Regions from separate parts of the Kitasatospora sp. RG8 genome, predicted to be linked through region 1. Evidence: riboswitches for the same ligand, from Rfam matches in the RefSeq annotation. Region 1 holds a riboswitch; each other region holds the start of a gene.

Region 1 (2,178 bases):
GCTTGCCCATGACGCCGAACATCGCGCGCTGCAGGGCGTTCGGCGGCAGGTTCTCGACGAAGGCGTCCAGCAGGACGATCCCGGCGACCCGCTCGGGTGCGTCGCCGGCGGCCTTGACCACGGTCGCGCCGGTGTACGAGTTGCCGGCGAGGACGGCGCGCCCGATGCCGAGGTGGTCGAGCAGGGCGAGGACGTCGGCGGCGATCGCGGCCGGCGAGTAGTCGTCCCAGACGATCGAGGAGTCGCCGAAGCCGCGCAGGTCCATGGTGATCACGCGGCGGCCGGCGGCGACGAGCAGCGGGCGCAGGTGCCGGTAGGCGGCCCGGCTGTCGAGCATCCCCGGGAGCAGGACGACGGGGGCGCCGTCGCCCTGCTCGGTGTCGTCGTAGGCGATCCGGCCGCCGGTGACGTCGAGGTACTGCGTGGTGGGGGCGGTGGTGCGGGACATGGGGGCCTCCTCGGTCCGCCGGGGCGTCGGCGGTGGTGCCGACACCCATAAAGCTAAGGCTAATAGCCTTAGCCGTCAAGCTATCGACCGGATCCGAGGATGGCCCGGATCAGACCCCCTCCACCTTGAACGGGTCGTGCTCGGCCAGCAGCTTCTCCAGCCGGGCCTGGTCCACCCGGGTGACGATCTCGCTGTTCTCCTGCTTGTCGCGGACCACCTTGGCCAGGGTGAACGAGGAGGTGACGGTGTAGAGCAGGCCGACCCCGAGGAAGGCCCGGGTCCAGCCGCCCACCGGGAGGTAGGCGATCCCGGTCGCGAGGGCGCCGGCGGAGAGGGCGAAGGAGAGCACGGCCTGGACGTAGTACGCGGCCGTGGTGCGTGACTGCATCGGTGCGTTCATGGCGTCAGGATGGCCGCGTCGGGCCGGGTCGCACATGAGTAGGGGTACTCAAGTAGGGGTTCGTTCGTTGACGTCCAATAACGTTCGGTAGTGTCAGTTGTTGTCAATCGCCCCAAAATGCCCATCGGGTCACGTAGTGTCCGGGCTGTGTCCTGCTGCTCCTGACGGATGGCTTGGAATCAGGGGCTCCTAGGATTAACGTTTGATAACGCAGCGCGGTCCGCAACGCCGTACCCAGACGGCACCGTGCGCCGTCGCCTAATCCCGCCGGCCGGCCTCCGGGCAGGCCAGGGAGCCGGGGAACCACGTTCCTTGGGGTGAATCGGCCGGGCCCAGGCCCAGCCGTAGGAGACCTTCCTGCTCCGAACCCGTCAGCTAACCCGGTAGGCGCGAAGGAAGGAAAGGAGCGCGCCTCCGTGGCGTCGACGCACTCTCCGGCAAACCTGCCCGGCTCCTCCGCCGGCACCCAGCTGCTCGACCACCCGTGGCCGCCCGCCCACCCGGGCGAGTCCGGCGGGCCCTCCGACGAGGCGGCCCCGCAGGCCGCCGAGGCCAACCGGCACCGGATGCCGCGTCAGACCCGTGGGACGGCCCCGCTGCTCGGCGTCACCGCCGTCGCCGCCACCCTGGGCGCCACCGGCTTCGCCTCCGCGACCCCGGCCGCCGCCCCCGCCGTCGAGGCCCCCGACGAGACCCCGGTCGCCCTCGCCGCCGACCCCGGCCTCGCCCTCGCCGCCCGGATCCAGCAGCAGGCCGACAGCCAGCGCACCGCCGCCGAGGAGGGCGCCCGGCTCCAGGCCGCCAAGGAGGCCGAGGCCAAGCGCGCCGCCCAGCAGCAGGAGGCCAAGCGGGCCGCCGAGGAGGCCGAGAAGGCCAAGCTCGCCGCCATCAACCTGCCGGTGCGCGACTACAACCTCTCCGCCCACTACGGCCAGAGCGCCTCCTACTGGGCCCACCTGCACACCGGCCTGGACTTCGCCGCCGACACCGGCACCCCGGTCTACGCCGTCGGCCAGGGCACCATCACCTCGGCCGGCTGGGCCGGCTCCTACGGCTACCGGATCGTCGAGACGCTGCCCGACGGCACCGAGATCTGGTACTGCCACCTCTCCTCGATCATCAAGGGCTCCGGCAAGGTCGTCCCCGGCCAGCAGCTCGGCAAGGTCGGCGCCACCGGCAACGTCACCGGCCCCCACCTGCACCTGGAGGTCCGCCCGGGCGGCGGCGCCCCGGTCGACCCGGAGAGCTGGTTCGAGCAGCGCGGCATCACCCCCTGACGAGCACCGGAGTGCCCCGGCCGTCACGACGACGGCCGGGGCACCCGTGCGTC
Region 2 (2,178 bases), on a different contig from region 1:
ACCGGTGGAGGCACCCGACGGGACAGCGGCACGACCGGTGCTGCCGTCGTCGAGGCCGACCTCGACCTCGACCGTGGGGTTGCCACGCGAGTCGAGAATCTCACGGGCTACGACGACATCGATGGACGGCACGAGGCATCTCCTAGCGGAAGCAGGTTCGACTGACGGTGGGTGCTGTCGGGCGAACGATTGCGGAGTCGTTACGACCAGAGCCTAACCGCACGGGCTCTCGGGGCCACGCTGACCTCGGTCCCGTCTCAGCGTGTGGCCCTGCTACCCCCCGGTAGTTCACCTGGTTGCCCGACGGAAGCCGACCAGATGTGGACGAAGGGGGCCAAATCCGGCCCCCTTCGCCGAGTCACCGTGAGAGAGGTTGCGCTCAGCCGAGGTTGAGCACCTGTCCGGGCATGATCAGGTCCGGGTCGGCGCCGACGGTGCCGCGGTTGCCGTCGTACAGCGCCTGCCAGCCCCCGGGGAGACCCTGGGTGGCGGCGATGCCGGCCAGCGTGTCGCCGGACTGGACGGTGTAGCCGTGGCCGGCGTGCTGCTGGGCCGCGGGGGCGCTCTGCGCGACCGGGGCGGCCTGCGCGGCCGGAGCCGCCTGGGCGGCGCGGTTGTCCTGACCCGCACCCTGGCCGGCGTACTGCTGGTAGACGCTCTGGTGGCTGGTCCAGTACCAGTCACCGTTGCTCTGGTACCAGTACACCTTCGCGTCGGCGTCCCAGCCGCCGTGGCCGGAGAAGTCCGGGGTCGTGGCCTGCTGCTGCCCGTACGGCTGGGCCTGCTGCGCGTGCTGCTGGGCGGCGGGCTTCTGGGCCTGCTGCTGGGCCGGCTTCGGCTGGGCGGGCTTCTGGGCCGGCTTCGGCGCGGCGGGCTTGGCGTCCGAGGCGGTGTCGACCGAGGCCGGGGCACCGCCCTTGCTCAGGCCGGCCTTCTGCGAGCAGACCGGCCAGGCGCCCGGGCCCTGCGAGGCGAGGACCTTCTCCGCGACCGAGATCTGCTGGCCCTTGCTGGCCTGGTTGGCCTGCGGAGCGTAGGACGTGCCGCCGTACGCCTTCCAGGTGCTGGAGGTGAACTGCAGGCCGCCGTAGAAGCCGTTGCCCGTGTTGATGCTCCAGTTGCCGCCGCTCTCGCACTGGGCGACCGCGTCCCAGGTCGAGACGGGGGCCGCCGAGGCGCCGGTGGCGGTGAGGATCGGCATCGCGAGTCCGACGCCGGCCACACCGGCGACTGCGATGGCCTTCTCGGCCTGGGTGCGACGACGGTGACGGCCAGTTCCAACGAACAGCATGAATGGGTCCCTCTCCGCACGCCTGCGAGGTGAGCTGTCGGGTTCGGACCGGGAGGTGGCCCGGCCGCTCGCGCGGAAGGCTTTCTGCCCGCGCGGGCGGCTTCACCCCAAGCCGTGGGGGACGGCAACAAACCTGGTTCCCCCGCCCCTGCCCAGGGGTCTGGTCGGTTTCCCGTGGCACGGCGGGCAGGATTCGGCGTTCCGCGCACGAGGTCCGCAGCTGCGAACTTCAGGGAGGGTAGGCAGATCCTCTTACCAATCACAAGCTCATATCGCCGATATCACACAGAAATTACGGTGAGTGGCTGATCGCCTACCAACGAAGGCGGTATGTCCGCTTTGATGGCGGTTCAACCCCCCTGTTTCGGCGTGTCGGAGACGTCCCGTCAGTGTGTCGAGGCATCAGTCCGTGATGTCGGAGGCCCCGACGGAGGGCTCGTCAGCAGGGACGACGGGCTTCTTCTCGGGAGTGAATTCGACCGGAAGTTCACGAAGTCCACGCATGATCAGACCACCTCGCCAGCGCAGGTTGTCCGGGTTCTCGGCCAGCCGCAGATCCGGCAGCCGGGAGAGCAGGGTGGCCAGCGCCGCCCGCCCCTCGAGCCGGGCCAGCGGGGCGCCGATGCAGTAGTGGATTCCGTGCCCGAAGCCCAGGTGCGGGTTGTCCGCCCGGGCCAGGTCGAGGGTGTTCTCGTCGGCGAACCTCGCCGGGTCCCGGTCCGCCGCCGCGAGCACCACCAGCACCGGATCGCCGACCGGGATCGCCACCCCGCCGATGGTCAGCGGGCTGGTCGCGAACCGCCAGGTGGCCAGCTCCACCGGCCCGTCGTAGCGCAGGAGTTCCTCGATCCCGGTCTCCAGCAGGGAGCTCTCCCCGCGGGCGATCG
Region 3 (2,178 bases), on a different contig from region 1:
GGTGGCCCCGTAGTGGGTGCCGATGGTGACCCAGCCGTCCTTCGCGATCGCCTTGGCGTCCGTGTAGTACAGGTGACCCGGGGTGATGTGGTTGGTCAGCTCCAGCAGGTTCGGGTTGTCGGTGTGGTACTCGAAGGAGTCGATCTCACCGTGGGCGCCGCTGGTGCCGTTCCAGGTCCACAGCGCCGGCCAGGCGCCGGTGCCGGCGGGGAGCTTGACCCGGGTCTCGATGTAGTCGCCGGTCTTCACCTTGAAGCCCTCGCTGGAGTACTCCGTGGTGAGCAGCCCGGTGTCCCAGGCCTGCTTGCCGTTCTCCAGCGTGTGGCTGCTCGGCTTGGCGGTGAAGGTGGCGACGCCGCCGGAGACGGTGACGTTGTTCTTGTTCAGCCAGTCGAGCTTGTTGTCGTTCGGGTTGTGGTCGCCGTAGTGGTACGAGCTGCTCCGGTCGGCCGTCCAGCGGGAGCCCAGGTCGAGGCTGTTGAAGTCGTCCGACCAGGTGAGCTTCTTGCCGGCGACCGGTATCGCGCCCGGGGCGGCGGTCTGCGACGGGGTCGCGGTCGGCGCGGGCGTCGGGGTGGCGGTGGGTGCGGTGGTCGGGGTGGCGGTGGGTGCGGTGGTCGGGGCGGGCGCCGGCGTGGCGGCGGCCGAGACCACGAGCTTCTGCGAGGGCAGGTTGTGCCAGGCACCGGCGGAGTCCTGCCAGAAGCCGAACTGGGTGTAGGTGCCGGCCGGCAGGGTCCGCGAGCCGGTGGTGACCGTCAGCCCGCCCGGGCAGATCTGCGCGTTGGTGCGGTTGCCGGGGAAGTCGAGGTTGTGGCCGGCCGCGTCACGCACGCCGACACCGACCGTCCTGGCGGTGAAGCAGGCCGAGGAGTGGACGGTCAGCGAGGCGGCGGAGGCGTTGCCCGCGACCATGGTGGCCGGGCCGAGCCTGTCCTGGGTGACGGTCGGCGCGGTGGCCGCCTGGGCCCCGCTCACCGCGGGAATGCCCAGGAGGCCGGCACCGCTGATGGCGAGCACGCCGGTGACGGCGAAGGCGGCGTTGCGACCGCGGTGGCTGGGGCGGGCATGGCGCGGCGCGCTGCGCCGGGTGGGCTTCTGCATGGCAGTGTCCTCTGCGACGCCTGCGAGGTGAGCTGTCGGGTTCGGGCTGAGGTTGCCCGGCCGCCTGTGGAGCGGCTTCACCCCTAGCCACGGCCCGGGCGCGGGGAGCGCACGGGCCGGGCACTGACCTGGGTCCCCCGCTCCCGTCCGCTGTGGTGCTCGGTTGCCGGCCGGCGGGTGGACAGGACTCGGCGTCCCGACGGCGGAGGTCCGCGAAGCGGACGTCCCGAGCAGGCTAGGCAGGCCGTCCGGGGGGCGACAACTCGGTGGAGGGTGTTGTCGTGCAGGTCACAGTGGAGTCGATCAACGACGGTGCGGAGTGGATCAGTTGGCCGTACGGGCACCGGGAGGACGGTGAGCGGGGCGCCGGCCGGGCGGTGTCGTGGCATCGGCCGGGCGGGCGGTCGCCGGCCGGGTGGTCAGCCGAGCCAGCTGTTCACCTGGCTCATCGCGTCCGGGGACCAGGCCAGCTCCAGGTGGTTGAGCCCGCCGAGCAGCCGCGTCCCGCCGACCGTACCGATCCCGGTGGTGTCCAGGGCGCTGCGGGTGAGGACGATGCCGTCGCTGGGCCCGCGGTTCTCGTTGAGGATCCCCGGGATGTCGGCCGAGCCGCCCGCCATCAGGAAGGTGGCGACCGCCGCCGGGACGCCCGCCTGCTGGAGCGGCCCGATCAGCGAACCGGCGTCGATCGCCGCCTGGATGCCCTGGCCGGAGGTGTAGTAGCCCTGTCCCCCGTAGTACGTCGTCCACCAGTCCTGGGCCGAGCCGTCCACCCCGTAGACGCCGTCCCAGCGGGCGAGCAGCTGGCGCTGGCCCGGGTAGCAGTCGTACCCGCCGGTAGGCAGGACCCCGAGGCAGGGCTGGGCGGTGTACGTGCCGTAGCAGGTCATGTACAGGTGCGGCGAGGGCGCGTTGGCGGTGCCGCCGCAGGCCGGCCAGGTGGCCAGCGAGAACGCCCAGCCGTGCGCGTAGACGTAGTCCAGGCCGCCGTTCGGCCCGCCGAGGGTGACCAGGCGGCGGACGTCTCCCGCGTAGGCCCGGCCCCAGGACGGCCGTACCGAGGAGACGTACGCG
Region 4 (2,178 bases), on a different contig from region 1:
GGGGTGACGGACAGTTCGTCGCCGGGCCGCCAACCGGCGGGCGGGGCGGCCAGGGTGACGGTGGTGTCGCCGGCCCGCAGGCCGCCGGCGGCGCGTACCCAGGCGGTCTTGGCGGCGCCGTCCAGCCGCAGGTACCCGGCGCCGGTGACCCGGAGGCCGACGTCGGTGTCGACCAACCTTCATGCCGTCGCCCCGGAACCGCTTCTCGTCGACGGCCGGGAAGCGCAGGGTGTGCACGGCGGTGTCGTCGGGGGCGAGGGCGAGGGTGCCGCGGACCTCGACGTTGCCCGCCGAGGCGAGGGTGACGGTGCGGCCGGCGGCGAAGGTGAGGGCGCCGCCCGGTTCGACCAGCAGCGAGGCGACGGTGGCGTCGGTGTCCAGCAGCACCTTGTCGGTGATCCGGACGGCGCTCTGCGGGCCGGGCACCCTGCCGCCCCAGCCGGTCGGGTCGGACCACGGGCGGCCGTTCCGGTCGACGGCGGGCGCGGCGGCGGGCTGCCCGGGGGCGGCGCCCTCCGCGGCGCCGGCGGAGGGCGGCGGCGCGGCGTCGCCGTGGTCCATGGCTCCGTCGCCTCCCGTCCCGGCCGGGCTCGTGGCGGTGCCCCCGGCGGCGACGGGCGCCGTGGGGCCGGTCAGCGAGCGTCGCAGGGCCTCCTCGCCGCCGATCGCCGCGAACGCCGTGCCGACCGCGAGCCGGCGCAGCATTGTGCGGCGACTTAAGGGAGTTCGGGCCGCTTCAGGCGGGATGTCCGGTCTGCGATGCTTTGCCCGGCGATGCGCTCCGCGGGGCCCGGCGGCCGGCCGGCCCGCGTCCGGCTCCTCGCCCATGGCCATCGCTGCGTAGCCCTCCCCCCGGACGGCTGCGTCGGTCCCGACCTCCTGAAGCACAGGCAGTTGCATTGACCGCGGCGGGCGTTGCGCGAAAACGGTCATTTCTGATCATGGTGGACAGCCTTTCCGCAGGCTTTCCGCAAACCGTGACGAGCGTCACACATGTTTGCGGTTTGAACTTAAGTCTGCTTAACGTGCTCCCCGTTCGTGGCCACACGGACCCAGCTCATCCGCAACGCCGAGTCCTGCCGTCGGGTGCGCTGGCAGCGCAGAACGCACCACGGCAGGAGCGGGGGAACCACAGGTAAGTCGCCCCGGACCGGTCCGCGTACCGGTTCAGGGCTAGGGGTGAAGCCGCGTCCACAGCGCGGCCGGGCAACTCCAGCCCGAATCCGACAGCTCACCTCGCAGGCGTGGGAGAGGACCGCGTCTTCATGCTGCCCACCAACGGCACCCGCCTGTCCAGCCGCACCCGCCGCGCGATCGCCACCCTCGGCGTCGTCGGCATCGGTCTCACCGTCCCCTGCCTGACCTCCGGCACCGCCTCCGCCGCCTCCGTCGCCACCTGGGACAAGGTCGCGCAGTGCGAGAGCAGCGGCAACTGGAGCATCAACACCGGCAACGGCTTCTACGGCGGCCTCCAGTTCACCAACAGCACCTGGGCGGAGTTCGGCGGCACCGCGTACGCGGCCCGCGCCGACCTCGCCACCAAGGACCAGCAGATCGCGATCGCCGAGAAGGTGCTCGCCGTCCAGGGCCCCGGTGCCTGGCCCGTCTGCTCCGTCCAGGCCGGCCTGACCAAGGGCGGCACCCCCGCCGCGGTCGACACCACCACGGCCGCCAAGCCCGCCGCGCAGACCCCGGCCCCGGCCGCGCCCGCCGCGCAGGCCCCCGCCGCCAAGCCGGCCGCGCCGAAGGCCGACCAGGCCCCGGCCTCCACCGACTCCGCCAAGCCGCAGTCCGGCCAGAACTGGTCGAAGAAGTGGCAGGACAAGGCCGCCTCCAACGACTACACCGTCGTCGCCGGCGACTGGCTCTCCTCGATCGCCGACAAGAACAACGTCCAGGGCGGCTGGGAGCGGCTGTACGAGCTCAACCGCTCCACCCTGACCGACGGCCCGCACGTCATCTACCCCGGTCAGCACCTGACCCTCGGTGACCGCGCCCAGGCCTCGGACGAGTCCGGCAAGGGCTTCAACTGGTTCGACCGGAGCTCCGGCAACTCCGGCCAGGCCGCCGCCGCCAAGCCCGCCGCCCAGACCCAGGCCCCGGCCGCCAAGCCGGCCGCCCAGACCCAGACCCAGGCGCCCGCCCAGGCCGCCACCGGCAGCATGGCCGCCGCGGTCG

The links. Region 1 has a riboswitch for cyclic di-AMP ahead of J5Y04_RS42935 (M23 family metallopeptidase). Riboswitches for the same ligand answer to the same signal wherever they lie in the genome.
Region 2: another riboswitch for cyclic di-AMP. It lies ahead of J5Y04_RS43350 (transglycosylase family protein); the one in region 1 lies ahead of J5Y04_RS42935 (M23 family metallopeptidase).
Region 3: another riboswitch for cyclic di-AMP. It lies ahead of J5Y04_RS01155 (family 16 glycosylhydrolase); the one in region 1 lies ahead of J5Y04_RS42935 (M23 family metallopeptidase).
Region 4: another riboswitch for cyclic di-AMP. It lies ahead of J5Y04_RS43110 (transglycosylase family protein); the one in region 1 lies ahead of J5Y04_RS42935 (M23 family metallopeptidase).

What each region holds. Positions count from the first base shown of each region.
Region 1 is NZ_JAGIYX010000013.1:17,547-19,724, reverse strand. It holds gene J5Y04_RS20295 (alpha/beta fold hydrolase) at 1-448, opposite strand, end outside; gene J5Y04_RS20290 (YiaA/YiaB family inner membrane protein) at 558-848, opposite strand; cyclic di-AMP (ydaO/yuaA leader) riboswitch at 1,094-1,252, shown strand; gene J5Y04_RS42935 (M23 family metallopeptidase) at 1,265-2,125, shown strand.
Region 2 is NZ_JAGIYX010000040.1:47,782-49,959, forward strand. It holds gene eno (phosphopyruvate hydratase) at 1-132, opposite strand, end outside; gene J5Y04_RS43350 (transglycosylase family protein) at 380-1,291, opposite strand; cyclic di-AMP (ydaO/yuaA leader) riboswitch at 1,297-1,467, opposite strand; gene J5Y04_RS36815 (cytochrome P450) at 1,694-2,178, opposite strand, start outside.
Region 3 is NZ_JAGIYX010000001.1:264,735-266,912, forward strand. It holds gene J5Y04_RS01155 (family 16 glycosylhydrolase) at 1-1,104, opposite strand, end outside; cyclic di-AMP (ydaO/yuaA leader) riboswitch at 1,107-1,272, opposite strand; gene J5Y04_RS01160 (triacylglycerol lipase) at 1,524-2,178, opposite strand, start outside.
Region 4 is NZ_JAGIYX010000001.1:16,446-18,623, forward strand. It holds cyclic di-AMP (ydaO/yuaA leader) riboswitch at 1,058-1,258, shown strand; gene J5Y04_RS43110 (transglycosylase family protein) at 1,245-2,178, shown strand, end outside.